DNA from 4 places in the Acidovorax sp. T1 genome. Region 1 is predicted to be linked to each of the others. Evidence: predicted binding sites of a transcription regulator. Region 1 holds the regulator's gene; each other region holds the start of a gene.
The links. The regulator sigma-54, encoded in region 1, starts transcription at its own class of promoters, with help from an activator protein. The targets are predictions, from matches to a motif close to TGGCANGNAANCTGCTTT.

Region 1 (4,667 bases):
GCCATCCACGTCGAAAAGCTCAAGCTGGCCAAGGATGACGATATCTTTGCCTGGGTGGCCCAGCAGGGCGTGGACGCCGCCAAGTTCAAGGAGGTCTATACCTCCTTCACTGTGGCCAGTCAGGTGCGCCGTGCCTCGGCGCTGCAAGAGGGTTATGGCGTGGAGGGCGTTCCCTCGATGGGCGTGGCTGGCCGGTTCTATACCGATGGCACCATGGCCGGCAGCATGCAGACCGTGTTGCAGGTGGTGGAGTATCTGGCGGGCGTGGCGCGCAAGGGCTGATCCCGCACAGCGCCTACCCGTTCGAGAAGCCCGCGCCTGCGGGCTTTTTTTATGGGCCGCCCCCCCCGTGCATGGCTACAATCCGTGCAAGATTCGTGCCTCATGAAAAAAAGTTTCCTCCCCATCCTGCTGCTGACGGCCTTGGCCTGCGCCCCTGGCGTGGGCTTTGCCGAAAAAGCCGACCGCAACAAGCCCATGAACATCGAGGCCGATGCGTTGCGCCACGATGAGCTCAAGCAGACCAGTGTTTTCACGGGCCGGGTGGTCATGACCAAGGGCTCCATCGTGCTGCGCGGCGCGCGGCTCGATGTGCGCCAGGATGCCGATGGCTACCAGTACGGCGTCGTGACGGCCGAGCCCGGCAAGCGCGCGTTCTTCCGGCAAAAGCGCGACACCCCGGCCGGCGCACCGGACGAGTTCATCGAAGGCGAGAGTGAAATCATCGAATACGACGGCAAGGCCGACAACGTGCGTTTCATCACCCGCGCCGAGATGCGCCGCTATCGGGAATCGGTGGTGACCGATGATGTGTCGGGCGCCGTCATCGTTTACAACAACCTCACCGACGTGTTCACGGTCGATGGCCAGAAAAAGTCGGCCGCCAGCGTGCCGGGCGATGTACCCGCCCCGGGCGGCCGCGTGCGCGCCGTGCTGTCGCCGGCCAAGGAGCAGCCTGCCGGCGCTGTGGCCCCGGCCCCCGCGGCCAGCGGGCCGGTGCTGCGTCCCAGCAACTCGCTCGGTGGTGCAAGCAAGTGAGTGCTGTGACGGTGAATCAAGGTCAAGGCCCAGATACCCAGACGGGCAGCCGCCTGGAAGTCGAACACCTCGAAAAATCCTATGGCAGCCGCAAGGTCGTCAAGGACGTGTCGCTGGTCGTGCAAAAGGGCGAAGTGGTGGGCTTGCTTGGCCCCAATGGCGCTGGCAAGACCACCTCGTTTTACATGATCGTGGGGCTGGTGCGCTGCGATGGCGGTGATATCCGCATCGATGGCCATTCGGTGGCGAACATGCCCATCCACCGGCGTTCGCGCCTGGGGCTGTCCTATCTGCCGCAAGAGGCGTCGATCTTTCGCAAGCTGAACGTCGAAGAGAACGTGCGCGCCGTGCTGGAGCTGCAGCGCGGCGACGACGGCAAGCCCCTGCCCCGGGCCGAGATTGAAGCGCGTCTCACGGCCTTGCTGCAGGAGCTGCGCGTGGATCACCTGCGCGAATCACCGGCCCTGGCGCTGTCGGGCGGCGAACGCCGCCGGGTCGAGATCGCCCGCGCCCTGGCCACCCAGCCGCGCTTCATCCTGCTCGACGAGCCGTTTGCCGGCATCGACCCGATCGCGGTGATCGAGATCCAGCGGATCATTGGTTTTTTGAAGGCGCGCGGCATCGGCGTGCTGATCACCGACCACAACGTGCGCGAGACGCTGGGCATCTGCGACCACGCCTTCATCATCAGCGATGGCCGCGTGCTCGCCCAGGGCACGCCGGCCGAAATCGTTGACAACGCCGAGGTAAGACGCGTCTATCTCGGCGAGCACTTCAGGATGTGATGAAACCCGGCCTGTCTCTGCGCGTTTCGCAGCACCTGTCGCTCACGCCGCAGTTGCAACAATCCATCCGGCTGTTGCAGCTGTCCACACTCGAACTCTCGCAGGAAGTCGAGCAGATGCTTGACGAGAACCCGTTTCTGGAGCGCACCGCCGAAGAGGCGCCGCGCGAGGAGTTCGGCCTGGAAGCCGCCGACACCCCCGCGCAGGCCGACGACTACAGCGCCGATGATGCTATGTATTCAGGAGCTGCCAGCGCAAGCAGCACTAGCGCTGAAGGCCAAAATGATGCGGAAACCCCCAGCACCAGCGCGGACGAACCCGACTGGAGCGGCGACGGCACCGTGGAAATGGCGCCCAACGATGCCGAGTGGGGCGGTGATGCGCCCGCCCGCAACCGCAACGACTCCGAAGGCGACGAGGCCGATGCCACCGAGCTGGCGCGCTCGCACGAGTCCCTCACGTCGTTTCTGCACCGCCAGGCCCTGGCGCTGCGCCTGTCCGAGATCGACCGCGCCGCGCTGCGCTTCCTGATTGAATCGCTCAACGACGACGGCTACCTTGAAGAGCCGCTCCAAGAGCTGGCCACGGGCCTGGCTGGTGAGGGCAATCTCGAGCAGATCGACGAGCTGGTGCACCGTTTCACCGTGGCGCAGCGCCTGCTGCAAAGCCTGGAGCCCGTGGGCGTGGGCGCGCGCAACCTGGCCGAATGCCTGACGCTGCAGCTCAAGGCCCTGGCCGCCGACGAAGACAGCGGGATCGACCCCGGCACCGTGCAGACCGCCCTCTCCATCTGCCAGCAGCCGCTGGAGATGCTGGCGCGCCGCGACATCCGCCGCCTCACCCAGGCCTGTGGCGATGGCGAAGAGCGCACGCGCGCCGCCATGGCCCTGATTGCCCGGCTGGAGCCACGCCCCGGCCGCCGCTTTGCCGATGTGGAGCGCAACATCATCGTGCCCGACGTCATCGTGCGCAAAGCCGGCCGCGCCAATGGGCACAGCGGCCAGCACAACTTCATCGTGCAGCTCAACCCCGACGTGATGCCGCGCCTGCGTGTGCACGACATCTACGCCGGCGCGCTGCGCGGCCACAAGGGCGGCGAGGGCCACCAGGGCATGCAGCAGCGCCTGCAGGAGGCGCGCTGGTTCATCAAGAACATCCAGCAGCGCTTTGACACCATCCTGCGCGTCTCGCGCGCCATCGTCGAGCGGCAGAAAAACTTTTTCACCCACGGCGAGCTGGCCATGCGCCCGCTGGTGCTGCGCGACATCGCCGATGAGCTGGGCCTGCACGAGTCCACCATCAGCCGCGTGACCACCGCCAAGTACATGGCCACGCCGATCGGCACCTATGAGCTCAAATACTTCTTTGGCTCGGGCCTGGGCACCGAGACCGGCGGCAACGCCTCCAGCACGGCGGTGCGTGCGCTGATCAAGCAGTTCGTCGCCGCTGAAAACCCCGCCAAGCCGCTGTCCGACAGCCAGATCGCCGAGATGCTCAAGGAGCAGGGCATCGAGTGCGCGCGCCGCACCGTGGCCAAATACCGCGAGGCGCTCAAGATCGCGCCGGCCAACCTGCGCAAGGCTTTGTAGGCCCTTCGCTGGCGGGTGCGCGGGTTGTGCGCCCGTTGGTTGTTTTTTTGTTTCGTTGACCCTCTCACCCGCTTGTACGCCATGGCCCGCATTGTTTTCGACCTTCCCCCGCACTTCGGCTTTGCCACCGAGATGCAGATCTACATCAGCCACGTCAACCAGGGCGGGCACCTGGACAACGCACAGCTGCTCTCGCTGGTGTCCGAGGCGCGTGTGCGCTTCTTCCAGTCGCTGGGTTACCCCGAGGCGGATGTGGGCGGGCTGTCCATCGTGGTGGGAGACATCGTGGCGCAGTACCGGTCCGAGGGTTTTCACGGCGAGACCATGCGCGTGGAGATGGCGCCCGCAGACTTCAATCGCTATGGTTTCGACCTCGTCTTTCGAATGACTGAAAAGACGCAAGGCCGCGAGGTGGCGCGCGGCAAGACCGGCATCGTCTTCATCGGCAAGAGCGACCGCAAGGTGGCGCCGATTCCCGAATCCATCCGCCAGCTGCTGCGGGCCCGCGCGGGTGAGCCCGGTTTCCCCGCTGTGCCCGAGCGCGTATCTTCCCCATCGACATGAACCAACTCCAACTTTTTCTCCCCTGCGCCGCGGGCGTCGAGGGCTTTCTGGCCGACGAGGTGCATGGCATCACCGGCCTCACGGGGCAAGACCTGCTCACCGGCAGGGGCGGCGTGCTGCTGCGCGCGTCCTGGCGCGAGGCGCTGCTGTTGAACCTGCACAGCCGCCTGGCGCAACGCGTGCTGGTGCAGCTCGCGCACCGGCCCTATCGCTCCGAGAACGACCTGTACGCAGCCGCCAGCGACGTGGCCTGGGAGATCTGGTTCACCACGCGCCAGACCTTCAAGGTCGAGGTGACGGCGCAGCACAGCCCGCTGCAAAGCCTGAACTTCGCCGGCCTCAAGATCAAGGACGCGGTGGCCGACCGCTTTCGCGCCAAGAGCGGCGTGCGCCCCGACGTGAACACGCAGTGGCCCGACGTGCGCATCCACCTGCACCTGACCACCGAAGAGGCCACGATCTACATCGACACCTCGGGCGAGCCGCTGTTCAAGCGCGGCTGGCGCGAGGACAAGGGCGACGCGCCGCTCAAGGAAACCCTGGCCGCCGCCATGATCGCCGCCAGCGGCTGGGACCCCCTGGGCGACAACCCCGTGCCGCTGTACGACCCCTGCTGCGGCAGCGGCACCATTGCCATCGAGGCCGCGCAGATCGCCTGCCGCATCCCGGCGGGCATGCTGCGCCGCTTTGC
Region 2 (4,667 bases), 1.5 Mb from region 1:
GGTGGCGACCAGCTTGAAGTTGCTGGTCACGGCCTCGCCCTGGGGGCGGTTGTCGAGAACGATTTGTTGGTTGCGGGGCATGGAAGACTCCTTTTTACTACTGTTTTAATAGCTGCTTGCGCTTATGAATACTGCGCAAGAGCCCGATTTGGCTCAAAAACGGCTCCAGTACATCCTTGTGCCGGAGCGCCCTTCAATCCGTCGAAATCACCCGCTGCCCGTCGGCGGCTTCAGCAGGCTGGCGTCGCACATACTTGAACGTGCCGGTGGCGTGGCTGCAGACGCGGCCCTCGGCATCGAACACTGTGCCTTCAGCGAAAGCCATGCTGGCGGTGCGGTGGATGAGCCGACCCTTGGCCACCAACGGCCCGCGCGCGGGCCGCATGAAGCTGGTCTTCATCTCGATGGTGACCACGCCAAAGTCGGGCGTATCGCTGCGTGCCGCCGTGGCCAGAGTCACGTCCAGCAAGGTCATCGACGCACCACCGTGGGTGACGTCAAATGAGTTCAGGTGCTCAGGGCGCGCTTCGTAATGCAACTCTGACTCGCCCCCCGACATGCGGTGCAGCGTGAAACCAAGATGGCTGACAAACGGGATTTCGGCACCAAAATTCAACACAGGCAACTCCAGGGTTCATGAAAAGGCAGAAAGGATAGTCCTTGTTGCACTGCTGCGGGGTTTGGGGGCTTGACCGCTTGCCCACGGCATTTGCACGCCGCAGGACTGGCCTCCAAGCCATCCAGACAGCCCCAAGCAGAACGCGCCGCCCTCAAAAGCCGGCGCCCGCCAACTCATCCGCCGGTCACCACGCTCACCCCGCCATCCACCGCCAGCCATTGGCCGGTGATGTGCTTGCCCGCATCCGATGCATACAGGGCACACAGGCCCTTGAGGTCTTCGTCATCGCCCAGGCGACCCAGCGGGGCGTGGGCGGCCAGCGCTTCCTCGCCCATGGCCTTCAAGGTGCCCACCGTCATCCTGCTGGGAAAGAACCCCGGGCAGATGGCATTGACGCGGATGTTGTACTTGCCCCATTCGGCGGCCAGCGCCCGCGTGAAATTGATGACCGCACCCTTGGAGGTGTTGTAGGCAATGGTGTTCATGCCGCTCGGGTTGCCACCCAGGCCCGCGATGGACGCCACGTTGATGATGCTGCCGCTGCGCCGCGCAATCATGCTGTGCTTGGCGATGTGCTGGCTGAGGATGAAGTAGCCGCGCACGTTGAGGTTCATCACCTTGTCCCAGGCCTCGACCGGGTGGTCTTCGGCGGGCGCGCCCCAGGCCGCGCCGGCATTGTTGACCAAGATATCCACATTGCCCATGCGCTGCAGGGTTTCATCGGCCAGTTGCCGAATGTCGGCCTCCTGGGCGCAGTCGGCGGCGATCCAGCGCGCATCGATGCCGGCGGCCTGCAGGTCGGCCGTGGCCTCTTCCAGGTCTGACGCCTTGCGCGAACTCAGCATGATCCTGGCGCCAGCCTCCCCCAGCGCATGCGCCAGCTGCAGGCCCAGCCCGCGCGAGCCACCGGTGACAAGGGCCGTCTTGCCGGTGAGGTCAAACAATTGTTGGATGGTGCGGGTCATGTCGTCGTCTCCTGGTTTGAATGGGGCCAAGGCCAGCAACCAGCCTGGCACTGCATTGCGATGCATTGTGCGTGGGCGCGGCGGCGGGGTCTGTCGCCTGGGCGATTGGGAAACGCGGACGAGAACAGCCAACACACCTGTGCCACGCCCAGCACAGGGCATCCGCGCATTGCATGGTCGCAATGCCGCTGCCAAAGCGTCGCCGCCAGCCCTTCGTCCCGAAGCGGCTGGATCACCCTGTTGATCCGTCGAATTTATTTACACCTGAGACGTTACCGCAGCCAGAAAAATCAGCAAGTCATTGATTTATAACGATTTTCATTGATGGCACAAAGCGTGCTTTGTAACAGTGGATCCAAAACCCACCCCAGGAGAAACCGTTATGTCAATGACAAACAAACTCGCCATCGCAAGCATTCTGTCGGGTGCCTGCCTTGCTGTGCAGGCTGCGCCCGTGACTTATCTGGCCGCAGACAACAACGTGTCCACACTCGCGCAAATGGTGAACTCGACCGCAGCCGCGGCATCGTTCCTCTCGGTCGCAGGCAGCCTGAACACCGTGGATTTCGAATCGGCCCTGCCAGCCAACCTCACCATCACCGGCGGCACGACCAACACCGGAACCCCCGGATGTGGCGCCGTGTGCGGATTCAATACCACTGCGGGTGGCGCACTCTTTCGGACCGTAAGTGGCGGCTCGGTCACTTTTTCTTTCGTCAACCCAGTGGATGCTTTCGGCTTTTTCGTGAATGGCCTGCAGACAGATCTCGTCCCACAGCAAACCATCAATTACGTGGATGGTTCCTCGGTTACCCAGACCATCAACATGCCCTCTGCGATCAACGGTGGCGGCGCATTCGTTGGCTTCATTGACTACGGTCAGCTGATCGCCAGCGTGACTTTCAATGCGACAAACGACATTCTTGGGTTTGACGACCTGCGCTTCGGCCGCTCGGCCAACAACCCTGAAGATCCCAACAATGTGCCCGAGCCCGGCTCGCTGGCCCTGCTCGGCGCTGCCCTCGCAGGGCTCGCCTCGATCCGCCGCCGCAACCAGCGTTGACCGGTTGCGTGACCGCCCGGCGTGCGAGACACTGCCGGGCGCATTCACCCATGGCACCCATGGCCGCCAGCTACATCGACTATTGGCCTTTCATCAAGGCAAAAACAGCGTGTAGCGCCCATCCATAAAGCGCTGACAGCTATCAATTTAAAAGCACCTGAGCTCAGGGCGACCAGCGCCAAGAGTCACCACACGGTGTTGTATGGTGTGATCCCGGATTCAGTGACCCGAGGCGCCCATGAAATCTGTCGATGACCGCTCGCGCACCCTCCCGGTCGCGCTGGCGCTGGTTTTGCTGCTCATTGTGTATGGCTCGCTGTTCCCCTTCCAGTGGAACTTCACTGCGCCGCAGGCTTTCATCTGGAGCGGCCGCATCGGTCTGGTGGACCTGGTGGAAAACATCGTTTTGTTTGTTCCCCTCGGTGGGCTGCTGGGCTGGGCTGGGCAGGGGCGGCCGCGCAAGTGGGCCTTTTTTGCCGGCTGGCTGGTGGCGGCCACGGTATTGGCCAGCGCGCTGCAATGGCTGCAAAAATTCCTGCCCCGCACCCCTGCCCTTTCAGACGTCATCTTCAACATGGCGGGGTATGCGCTGGGCTGGGGCGCCGGGTTTGTCGCGCGGTGGCGGGTGGGGCACCTGCTGAACCGGCACCAGGGTTGGGCCGGCGCAGACCGGTTCACGCTGGTGCTGATCGCCCTGTGGTGGGTGGCAGAGCTGTATCCACTGATCCCGACGCTGGACGTTTCCTCGGTGGCGCAAAACATCAAGTCGCTGTGGCAGCAAGACCTGTGGCAGCCGCGGCGCATGCTGCTGCATGCAGGCATGGCGGTGATCGGCTTGGCGGCCGTGGCGCACCTGGCCCGCACCGCCCATCTGGCGCACCGCGCGCGGGCGTTGGCACTGGTGGCCGCGTTGGCGGTACTGGTGGGCAAATTCGTGGTCGTGGGTCAGTCGCCAGGCATGGCGGTGGTGCTGGGCATGGCGGTCGGCTGGTTGCTGTGGCGCTGGCTGGATGCGTGGTCGCCAGGGGCGCGCTGGGCGGCCACGGCATGGGTGGCGCTGGCCACTTACCTGCTCGACGCGATCTGGCCCTGGGCGTGGCGCACGCCGCCGGCCGACATGGAATGGATGCCGTTTGCTTCCACGCTCTCGACCTGGGTGCAGTCTGCGATCACGCCGCGCGCATTTGAAAGCCTGTGCTTTGGCGCGATCGTGTGGAGCACGGTGCGCAACGGCGCCTTGCCGGGGGGCATGACCGTCTGCACGGCCATGCTGGCCTTGGCATGCGAATGGACGCAGCGCTATTTGCCCACCCGCACGGCCGAGATCACCTCGGTGCTGCTGGCCATCGGCATGGGCTGGCTGCTGTCGGCATGCACCGCAGCGCGCAGACCACGCCAAGTGGGTGCGTGGGTGGGTGCTCGCGCGGACTAAAACGCCTCTTCGCTGAGCGCGGCGCAGATCAAATCGCGGCGGTTCACCACGTTCAGCCAGGCCGTGATCTTGGGCAGCTCGTAATGGTAAAAATAGCGTGCAGCGCCCATCCTGCCTGCGCTAGCAGCTACTGAAAGCGTAGCATCCGCGCGCAGCGTGGCCAGCAATACATCCAGCCACACCCAGGCCAGCACCGTGTGGCCGAAGGCCTGCATGTAGGGCACGGCGTTGGCCAGCGCCTCGGCGGGGTTGCCTGTAGCCCAGGCGGCCTGCGTGGCGGCGGCCACCTGCTGCAAGGCATCGCCCAGCTGCGCTGCATACGGCGCCAGTTCGGACTCGGCGGCGGCCCGCGCCATGGTGGCCTGCATGCGCGCGGCCAGCAGTTGCATGCCCCGGCCGTTTTCCATCAGCACCTTGCGGCCCAGCAGGTCTGCGGCCTGGATGCCATGCGTGCCCTCGTGAATCATGTTCAGGCGGTTGTCGCGCCAATACTGCTCCACCGGAAAGTCGCGCGTGTAGCCATAGCCACCGTGGATCTGGATGGCCAGCGAGTTGGCCTCCAGGCAAAACTCGCTGGGCCAGCTCTTG
Region 3 (4,667 bases), 1.6 Mb from region 1:
GGTCCAGCGCATTGCGCTCGGGCGCACCGTTGTTGTATTCCTTGAGCAATTCGGCGTGGCGTGCCTCGGCCTTGCGCAACTCGGACTCCAGAATGGCCCGGGCATCCGCATCGCGCGCGCGCTGGTCGTTGTTTTCCACGCGTGGTGCACCGGCGGGCGAGGCAGTAGAAGCACCGGGGGTTGCAACGCCAGATGCCTTGGCGCGGGCGCCCTGCACCACCGTCACGTTGCCGCCTTCGACCAGCTTGCAGCCGCGTTCCTTGGCTTGGGCGGCGTTGTTGGTGTATTCATTGCCGCAGCGGTAGATGCGGTCTTGTGCCCAGGCGGCGGGCGCCAGGGCAGCGATGACTATCAGGGTAGTGAGCGATTTTTTCATTCAGTGTCCTCGCACATGCTATGCAGGGGTGCTGTTGAGTATCCCCTAATCGCCACGCATCACCAATTGGGCAACCGCAACCGATACAGGCTATTGGGAAAGGATGCAACAGATGATGGCTTGGTTCCTGACCCGACCTCAACATATCGTGGCACCATGAAAAAAGGCGGCTTGCGCCGCCTTTGGATGCCATCGCCTGCGGGCAGACGATTACAGCGAGTAGTACATGTCGTATTCGACCGGATGCACCGCCATGCGAAAACGCGTGACTTCGCTCATCTTCAAGTCGATGTAGGCGTCGATCATGCTTTCAGAGAACACGCCACCCTTGGTCAGGAAGCCACGGTCGGCGTCCAGGGCTTCCAGCGCTTGGTCCAGGCTGTGGCAGACGGTTGGAACCAGCTTGTCTTCTTCTGGCGGCAGATGGTACAGATCCTTGGTTGCGGCTTCGCCGGGATGGATCTTGTTTTCCACGCCGTCCAGACCCGCCATCAGCAGTGCCGCAAAGCCCAGGTAGGGGTTCATCAGTGGATCGGGGAAGCGGGCTTCCACGCGACGGCCCTTGGGGTTGGCCACGTAAGGAATGCGGATCGAGGCAGAGCGGTTCTTGGCCGAGTAGGCCAGCTTCACCGGGGCTTCAAAGTGGGGCACCAGGCGCTTGTAGCTGTTGGTGCCAGGGTTGGTGATGGCGTTCAGCGCACGGGCGTGCTTGATGATGCCGCCGATGTAGTACAGAGCGAAGTCCGACAGGCCGGCGTAGCCGTCGCCTGCAAACAGGTTCTTGCCATCTTTCCAGACCGACTGGTGCACATGCATACCCGAGCCGTTGTCACCGTGGTAGGGCTTGGGCATGAAGGTGGCTGTCTTGCCGTAGGCATTGGCCACGTTGTGGATCACATACTTTTGCAGCATGGTCCAGTCGGCGCGCTCGACCAGGGTGCTGAAACGCGTGCCGATTTCATTCTGGCCAGCGCCCGCCACTTCGTGGTGGAACACTTCAACCGGAATGCCCAGGGATTCGAGGATCAGCGACATCTCGGCGCGCATGTCCTGCGTGCTGTCGACGGGAGGCACGGGGAAGTAGCCGCCCTTGACGGTGGGGCGGTGGCCGCGGTTGCCACCTTCAAGCTTGGAGCCGGTGTTCCAGGGTGCTTCGTACTCTTCGATTTCGTAGAAGGTGTGATTGGGATCGGTGCTCCAACGCACACCGTCGAAGATGAAGAATTCGGGTTCGGGGCCGAAGAATGCCGTATCGCCCAAGCCAGAGGCCTTCAGGTAGGCCTCGGCGCGCTTGGCCACCGAGCGAGGATCGCGGTCATAGGCCTTGCCATCGCTGGGCTCGATCACGTCGCAGGTCAGGATCAGCGTCGTTTCTTCGAAAAACGGGTCGATGTTGGCCGAATTCGGGTCAGGAATCAGCTGCATATCGGAGGCTTCGATGCCTTTCCATCCAGCAATCGACGAGCCGTCAAAGGCATGGCCCGAAATGAATTTTTCTTCGTCAAAATGTGAGACGGGCACGGTGGTGTGCTGCTGTTTGCCACGGGTATCGGTAAAACGGAAGTCCACGAATTTGACTTCGTTCTCCTTCACCAGCTTCATTACGTCTGCAACGGTCTTGGCCATCAGGTTCTCCTGGGTAAAACGCTTGTTAAAAAAGTCTGCCAAGCGAAAAGCAGTTTGCGTGCCAGGCGAGTGCCTTGCCTGCACTGGGACGGAGCACTCAGGGCAAAGCCGCTGAAGCCCCGGCACCAAATATCACCAAAACGGTGCATTCATGCATTTTTTAGAGCTCACTACAGGTTTCGCACCAATTCAGGGCCGCATCGAGCACCAATGGCGTGCAAGCCCGTTTGCAGGCCTGCCCACGCAGCAGGAACGTCTGCAGCCGGTCCCTTCACGCCCAATTCTATGTGGCGCCCATATTGCGGGTGATCAACGCTGGGCAGGCTGAACACCCGGATTCCGGGGTGCTCTTGCTCAATGCGTTGCATCAGGGGCGTGAGCACCGCCTCCAGCGAGCCAAAGACAATGACGGACTGTTCGGTCTGCGGCGAACAATTGAAAAGATGCGGGTATTCGTGGTCCAGCACCCATGCGATCATGGGCCACGCCATCACCGGAAAGCCCGGTACAAAATGCACTGCCCCGCCTCCCGGGCCATTGCAGCTGAAGCCGGGGATTTTGTTGTAGGGGTTGGGCACGATGCGCGCGCCCTGGGGAAACATGCCCATGTTGAGCCGATGCACGTTGTCCGGACGGTCTGCCTCATAGGGCACGCCCTGCTCGCGCGCCACATCCTGCATGCGCTCGCGGATCAGGGCCTCGGCTTGCGGGTGCAGCACCAGATCCGCACCCAGCGCCCTGGCCGCGCACTGGCGCGTGTGGTCATCCGGAGTGGCGCCAATGCCGCCGCATGAAAACACCATATCGCCCGACGCGAACGCACGGTGCAGCGTGGCTGTGAGGCGCTCGGGACTGTCGCCCACATAGTCAACATACGACAAGGCCAGCCCGCGTGCCGCCAGCAACTCGATGACCTTGGGCATATGCTTGTCGGCACGCTTGCCCGAAAGAATCTCATCGCCCACGATGATCAGGCCAATATGCGAACTCATGGCAATTCTTTCTCCGAAATGAAGGTTGCATCAGGGGCTGCGCCGGGGTGGACTGCAATGGCCACAGCAGCTGGATCGCTGGCAGGGGCCACCGTTGCCGACGGTGCACCGCCCTCCTGCCGCAGGCGCTCCAGCGCGGCAAGGCAGTAGTGCGCAAACCAAAGGGAAGAAAAGGCAAAAACCAGTGTGTAGATCCAGATCGCCAGCGGCACCAAAATAAAAAAAGCCGCCGCAAAAACCACGCCGGAAGCCCATACAAGGCTGGGCGCCGCGCCCAGATAACCGGCCAACACACCGATACCCAACAGGCGGGTTCGGTGGCGGCGCAATATCTCGCGCCGCTCTTCCTTGCTGGCATGCTCGGCCAGCGCATCGAACGCCATGACGCGGTAGGTCAGCCAGCCCCAGATCAGCGGCGGCAGCACCAACACCAGAGGTGGCACCAGCCACAGCGGAATCGACACCACCAGGGCCATCACTGCCAGCACGGTGGAACCCAAAGACCACACCGCGCCAGCCCAGAAAGAGCCGCCCTTCTTGCGCTCGAGATGGGGAAAACGACGCTGGGCGACCAGGGTGACCAGTGCGGGCGTCATCAGCAGGGCAACTGCCAGCAGGGAGAACATCACCAGCACGGGCGTGACAATCAGGATCACCATGAGCGGCGCCATCACAGCGGTCACGTCGCCCACGCCCCAGGCGTGCAACCAGCCCCAGAAGGGGGCCAGCAGCGTGGAAGACTCCATCAACGCGCGCATGCCCCGTACGGCACCATCCCAGTAGAAATAGCCCAGGGCGCCGCCCAACACCCCGATCAGCAGCAATGGCACCATTGACAGCATGATCACGCGCGGTCGCAGGCAATACACCGCTGCGCGCCAGAAAGAATCAACCAAGAGTCCCATGCCGGCAAGCATACCTTGACTGCCTGGGAACCGGCTCAACGGGTGGCTTGAATGCGGGTTCAGGCCTTGCCAACCAGCCTGAGCACTCCGCGCCATTGCTGGGACCAGAACCCTCTGCCATAGTCGCGCAGACGGCCCTGCGGATCGGGCTCCACCTGGTCCCTCACCCCCGTGGGTTCGTAGCGAAGCTGGAAATCGGCCGTACCAAACAACATGTCCCACCAGGGCAACAGCACGCCGAAGTTGTGTCCGCCCAAAACCGCCTTTCGCCCCGTGGGCGGCAGCGCGCCTGGGGCCATGTCGACGGGTGGTGTGGATGGATTCACCGCTGGCGTGGTTTCATGGCCGAAGCCGATGGTGTGGTGCCGGCGGTGAAACCGGGGACTGATCCACAGCCGCTCACCCCAGCGGCCAAACCACAGGCGCAGGTTGGCGTGCTGAAAGCTTTCGCTCAGCTGGGTAATCGCCACGATGGCGATGAATTGCCCAGGAGCCACGCCGATGGCTTGCGCCACGATCACCAGCAGCGTGTCTCTCAGCACATCGTCGAGCAGATGGTTGCGGTTGTCGCTCCACATGGTCATCTGGCGCTGTGCGTGGTGCAGGGAGTGCAGCCGCCACCACCACTCGAAATGGTGCTGGCCCCGGTGGAGCCAGTAATCCACGAAATCAAAAGCCACCAGGTAAAGCAGCAGGCTGACCCATGGAATATCCGTGACCCCCGGCCACAGACCATCGAGTTGCAACGTACTGATGCCCACCACCCGA
Region 4 (4,667 bases), 1.0 Mb from region 1:
TCGGCAAGGCGCTGGCCCGCTTCAGCCATGACGGCCTCGGTGAGCGGCAACACGCGACGGATATGGTCGCGGCTGGCCAGCTCGGGCACCACGCCGCCATAGGCCTGGTGCATCTCGATCTGGCTGTGCAAGGCATGCGCCAGCAAGGCGGGCACAGCCACCCCGCCCGTAGAGCGGACCAGCGCCACGCCGGTTTCATCGCACGAAGATTCAATACCCAGGATCAGCAAGCTCATGCCCCAAGTGTAAAACCCGGGGCCATCGCGGCCACGCCTGCAGTCTGAATGCGGGCGCAAAGCCCGGCGTGGCGACCACCAGATTCACAGCCCGCACCAGCGCTGTGCACCATCCCGGCGCACCAACTTGTGGCGTAAATTTTGCTTACCATCTGGTATGACCGACGCCCTGCGCATTGTGGTGGTGGCCCCCGACCTGGCCATTGCCGACCCCGACGACGAACACGCCGCCACCCAGGCCGAGCGCTCGCGGGCGCTGCGCATTGGCCTGCTGGAAAACAATTTCAACCTCATCGCCACGCTGCCGGCCGATGTTTTTTTGAGCGAGCGGCTGGCCCAGCTGCAGCCCGACCTGATCATCGTGGACGCAGAAAGCGAGGCCCGCGACGCGCTGGAACATGTGGTAATGGCCACGCGCGACGCCCGCCGCCCCATCGTCATGTTCACCAACGATGAAGACACCACGCATGTAAAGGACGCCGTGGCTGCGGGCGTGTCTGCCTACATCGTGGCAGGGCTGGCGCCCCAGCGCATCCGCCCCATCCTGGATGTGGCCATGGCGCGCTTTCAGCACGAACAGGCCCTGCGCACCGAACTGGCCGACGCGCGCACAGAGCTCAAAGACCGCAAGACCATCGACCGCGCCAAGGGCCTGCTCATGCAGCGCCAGGGGCTGAGCGAACAGGCCGCCTACGAAAAACTGCGCAAGACCGCCATGGACAAGGGCCTCAAGCTGGTCGATGTGGCGCAGCGCATGCTGGATGTGATGGACTTGCTGGGTTGAGGCGTGGGCCCATGGGCGCGTTGGCCGACCCAGCGGATTGAACAGGCATCCGTCCTGACAAAAAAACGCTGCCCGAAAGCAGCGTTTTGGATGGTATGCAACGAGGCCGAGGCGCGCTCAGAACGCAGGAACCACGGCCCCCTTGTACTTGTCCTGGATGAACTTCTTCACTTCCGGCGTGTGCAGGGCCTTGATCAGCTTGGCGATGTTGGCGTCGTTGGCACGGTCCGCGCGGGCCGCAACGATGTTGGTGTAGGGCGAATCTGCGCCTTCGATGAACAGCGCATCCTTGGTGGGGTTGAGCTTGGCTTCGATGGCGTAGTTGGTGTTGATCAGGGCCAGATCCACATCGGCCAGTGCACGGGGCAGCAGGGGCGCCTCAAGTTCCTTGAACTTCAGCTTCTTGGGGTTCTTGGCCACGTCCAGGGGCGTGGGCGTGAGGCTCTTGGGGTCCTTGAGCTCGATCAGCCCTTGCTTGGCCAGCAAGATCAGCGCGCGGCCACCGTTGGAGGGGTCGTTCGGAATCGCCACCGTGGCGCCATCCTTCAGGTCCTTCACGTTCTTGATCTTGCTGGAGTAAGCGCCGAAGGGCTCCACATGCACCTTGCCATTGGGCACCTGCACCAGGCTGCTCTTGCGGTCCTTGTTGTAGCTGTCCAGGTAGGGCTGGTGCTGGAAGAAGTTGGCGTCCAGCTGCTTGTCTTCGACCGCCGCGTTGGGCTGAATGTAGTCGCTGAACTCCTTGACCTGCAGATCCACGCCCTGGGCCTTGAGCTGGGGCTTCACAAAGTTCAGGATTTCGGCATGGGGCACGGCCGTTGCGGCCACTTTCAGCACGTCGGCTGCATGGGTGCTGACGGCCAAGACTGCGAGGGCGAGTGCGGACAGGGTCTTTTTCAACATGACAGGCTCTTTCGATGAATGAAGGCACGGCAGGGTCAAAAATGCGGGATAACCCTGACGCTTGGCGGCAAGTGTAACGACGAAAACGATCTAAAGATGACTCTTTAGCTAATTTCTGATATAAAAATAGTGTTTTATATGCAATTCTCTGAAATCACTGTCGTTTGCACTCACTGGGCGCAACGGTGCGCTGTGGTTTTTGCCGTTTCTGTTTCTGCCTGCCGCCGCGCTCGCCTCACAACACAGCGACTTTCCCGCGCCCTGATGGTGCATCGCACAACAGCGGTGCGCTGGCGTTCACAGGATTTCTGCATCAAATAGCTGTAAATCGCCCGTATTTATTACGCATACAGCTCCTAAATAAATAGCAAACACAATTTCCGCAAGCTGGCACAGGGCTTGCATTGACAGGGTCAGACCCTCACAGGTCTGCATTGGCCACTCCGCCCAACGGCGGGCGGATGTGGTCAGAACCCGGACAAAGGCGTCCCCACCCGCGCACCGCTGCCCCATGCAGCCGGCGCGGTGTGAGGACGCCTTTTTTGTTTTGCCACGCCCAAGGGAAGCCCCATGACCGATCTGTTGAAAACCAGCCTCAACCGCCGCACCGTGCTGCAAGCCGCCACCGTGGGTGCGGTAGGCATCAGCCCCGCGCTGCGTGCGCTCGTCCACGCCCAGGGCTCGGACGCCCCGGAAAAAAAGGAAGTGAAGATCGGCTTCATCCCGCTGACCGACTGCGCCAGCGTGGTGATGGCCTCGGTGCTGGGCTTTGACAAGAAGTACGGCGTGACCATCATTCCCACCAAAGAGGCCAGCTGGGCCGGCGTGCGCGACAAGCTGGTGAACGGCGAGTTGGACTTTGCCCATGTGCTGTATGGCCTGGTGTATGGCGTGCACCTGGGCACGGCCGGCCCCAAGAAAGACATGGCGGTGCTGATGAACCTGAACCACAACGGCCAGGCCATCACGCTGTCCAAAGCCTTGGCCGACAAGGGCGCGGTGGACGGCCCGTCGCTGGCGGCGCTGATGGCCAAGGAAAAGCGCGAATACACCTTTGCCGGCACCTTCCCCACCGGCACGCACGCGATGTGGATGCACTACTGGCTGGCGGCGGCGGGCATCAACCCGCTGTCGGGCGCCAAGCTGATTACCGTGCCGCCGCCGCAGATGGTGGCCAACATGCGCGTGGGCAACATGGACGGTTTTTGCGTGGGCGAGCCCTGGAACCACCGCGCCATCATGGACGGCATCGGCATCACGGCCAACACCACGCAGGACATCTGGAAGGACCACCCCGAGAAGGTGCTGGGCACCACGGCCGAGTTCGTCAAAAAGCACCCCAACACCACGCGCGCCGTGATGATGGCGGTGCTCGAAGCCAGCCAGTGGATCGACGCCAGCCTGTCCAACAAAATGAAAATGGCCGAGACGATTGCCGGCAAGGCCTATGTGAACACGGGCGTGGACGCGATCAACCAACGCATCCTGGGCCGCTACCAGAACGGCATGGGCAAGACCTGGGACGACCCCAACCACATGAAGTTCTTCAACGACGGTGCGGTGAACTTTCCCTATCTGTCGGACGGCATGTGGTTCCTCACCCAGCACAAGCGCTGGGGCCTGCTCAAGAGCCACCCCGACTACCTGGCCGTGGCCAAGCAGGTGAACCAGGTAGAGCTTTACAAATCGGTGGCCAGCGCCCTCAAGGTGAACGTGCCCAAGGATGTGCTGCGCACCAGCAAGCTGATCGACGGCGTGGTGTGGGACGGCAAGGACCCCGCCAAGTACGCCGACGGTTTCAAGATCAAAGCCTGAGCAATAGGAGACCACCATGGTCAGCGCCGTATTCCACTCCCCGCTGGAGCCCACGCCAGCCCCGCATGATGCTATTACAAATATAGCTACCAGCGCACAACCAGCAAGCGCTAGCGGCCAAAATCACTTAAAACCAGCGACCCCGCCTGCCCCCCTGCCGGGGCGTGACTGGGCGGCCCGCTCGCGTGGCTTCTGGCTGGCGGTGCTGCCGCCGCTGTGCGGCCTTGGCTTGCTGGTGGGGCTGTGGGCGCTGGTGTCGGCCAGCACCGGCAACAGCATTCCCGGCCCCCACGAGACCTGGCTGCAGGCGCTGGAAGTGTTCCGCAACCCGTTCTATAGCAACGGCCCCAACGACCAGGGCGTGGGCTGGAACGTGCTGGCCTCGCTGCAGCGCGTGGCCGTGGGCTTCGGGCTGGCGGCGGTGGTGGGCATTCCGGCGGGTTTTGTGATCGGGCGCTTCAACTTCCTGTCGCGCATGTTCAACCCGCTCATCAGCCTGCTGCGGCCGGTGTCGCCGCTGGCCTGGCTGCCCATTGGTTTGCTGGTGTTCAAGGGCGCCAACCCGGCGGCCATCTGGACCATCTTCATCTGCTCGATCTGGCCCATGATCATCAACACCGCCACCGGCGTGCAACGCGTGCCGCAGGACTACATGAACGTGGCCCGCGTGCTGAACCTGTCTGAGTGGAAGATCGCCACCAAGATTTTGTTCCCCGCCGTGCTGCCTTACATGCTGACCGGCGTGCGCCTGGCCGTGGGCACGGCCTGGCTGGTGATCGTGGCGGCCGAGATGCTGACGGGCGGCGTGGGCATTGGCTTTTGGGTGTGGGACGAGTGGAACAACCTGAACGTCAAGAACATCATCATCGCCATCTTCGTGATTGGCATCGTCGGGCTGGTGCTTGAATATGCACTCATCAAGCTGGCCA

Region 2: the regulator sigma-54 is predicted to act here: its motif matches at 1,910-1,927, upstream of CCX87_RS10740 (PEP-CTERM sorting domain-containing protein).
Region 3: the regulator sigma-54 is predicted to act here: its motif matches at 2,049-2,066, upstream of glnA (type I glutamate--ammonia ligase).
Region 4: the regulator sigma-54 is predicted to act here: its motif matches at 2,312-2,329, upstream of CCX87_RS12940 (CmpA/NrtA family ABC transporter substrate-binding protein).

What each region holds. Positions count from the first base shown of each region.
Region 1 is NZ_CP021648.1:3,765,838-3,770,504, reverse strand. Features, by position in the region: gene CCX87_RS17515 (thiol:disulfide interchange protein DsbA/DsbL) at 1-282, shown strand, start outside; gene lptA (lipopolysaccharide transport periplasmic protein LptA) at 385-1,038, shown strand; gene lptB (LPS export ABC transporter ATP-binding protein) at 1,050-1,823, shown strand; gene CCX87_RS17500 (RNA polymerase factor sigma-54) at 1,823-3,412, shown strand; gene CCX87_RS17495 (acyl-CoA thioesterase) at 3,494-3,976, shown strand; gene CCX87_RS17490 (THUMP domain-containing class I SAM-dependent RNA methyltransferase) at 3,973-4,667, shown strand, end outside.
Region 2 is NZ_CP021648.1:2,311,521-2,316,187, forward strand. Features, by position in the region: gene CCX87_RS10725 (NADP-dependent oxidoreductase) at 1-81, opposite strand, end outside; gene CCX87_RS10730 (PaaI family thioesterase) at 194-619, opposite strand; gene CCX87_RS10735 (SDR family oxidoreductase) at 793-1,584, opposite strand; gene CCX87_RS10740 (PEP-CTERM sorting domain-containing protein) at 1,967-2,647, shown strand; gene CCX87_RS10745 (VanZ family protein) at 2,886-4,079, shown strand; gene CCX87_RS10750 (acyl-CoA dehydrogenase) at 4,076-4,667, opposite strand, start outside.
Region 3 is NZ_CP021648.1:1,315,237-1,319,903, reverse strand. Features, by position in the region: gene CCX87_RS06305 (hypothetical protein) at 1-376, opposite strand, end outside; gene glnA (type I glutamate--ammonia ligase) at 587-2,002, opposite strand; gene CCX87_RS06295 (competence/damage-inducible protein A) at 2,173-2,994, opposite strand; gene CCX87_RS06290 (EI24 domain-containing protein) at 2,991-3,899, opposite strand; gene CCX87_RS06285 (sterol desaturase family protein) at 3,959-4,667, opposite strand, start outside.
Region 4 is NZ_CP021648.1:2,736,782-2,741,448, forward strand. Features, by position in the region: gene tsaD (tRNA (adenosine(37)-N6)-threonylcarbamoyltransferase complex transferase subunit TsaD) at 1-236, opposite strand, end outside; gene CCX87_RS12930 (ANTAR domain-containing response regulator) at 394-1,020, shown strand; gene CCX87_RS12935 (MetQ/NlpA family ABC transporter substrate-binding protein) at 1,138-1,923, opposite strand; gene CCX87_RS12940 (CmpA/NrtA family ABC transporter substrate-binding protein) at 2,494-3,738, shown strand; gene ntrB (nitrate ABC transporter permease) at 3,755-4,667, shown strand, end outside.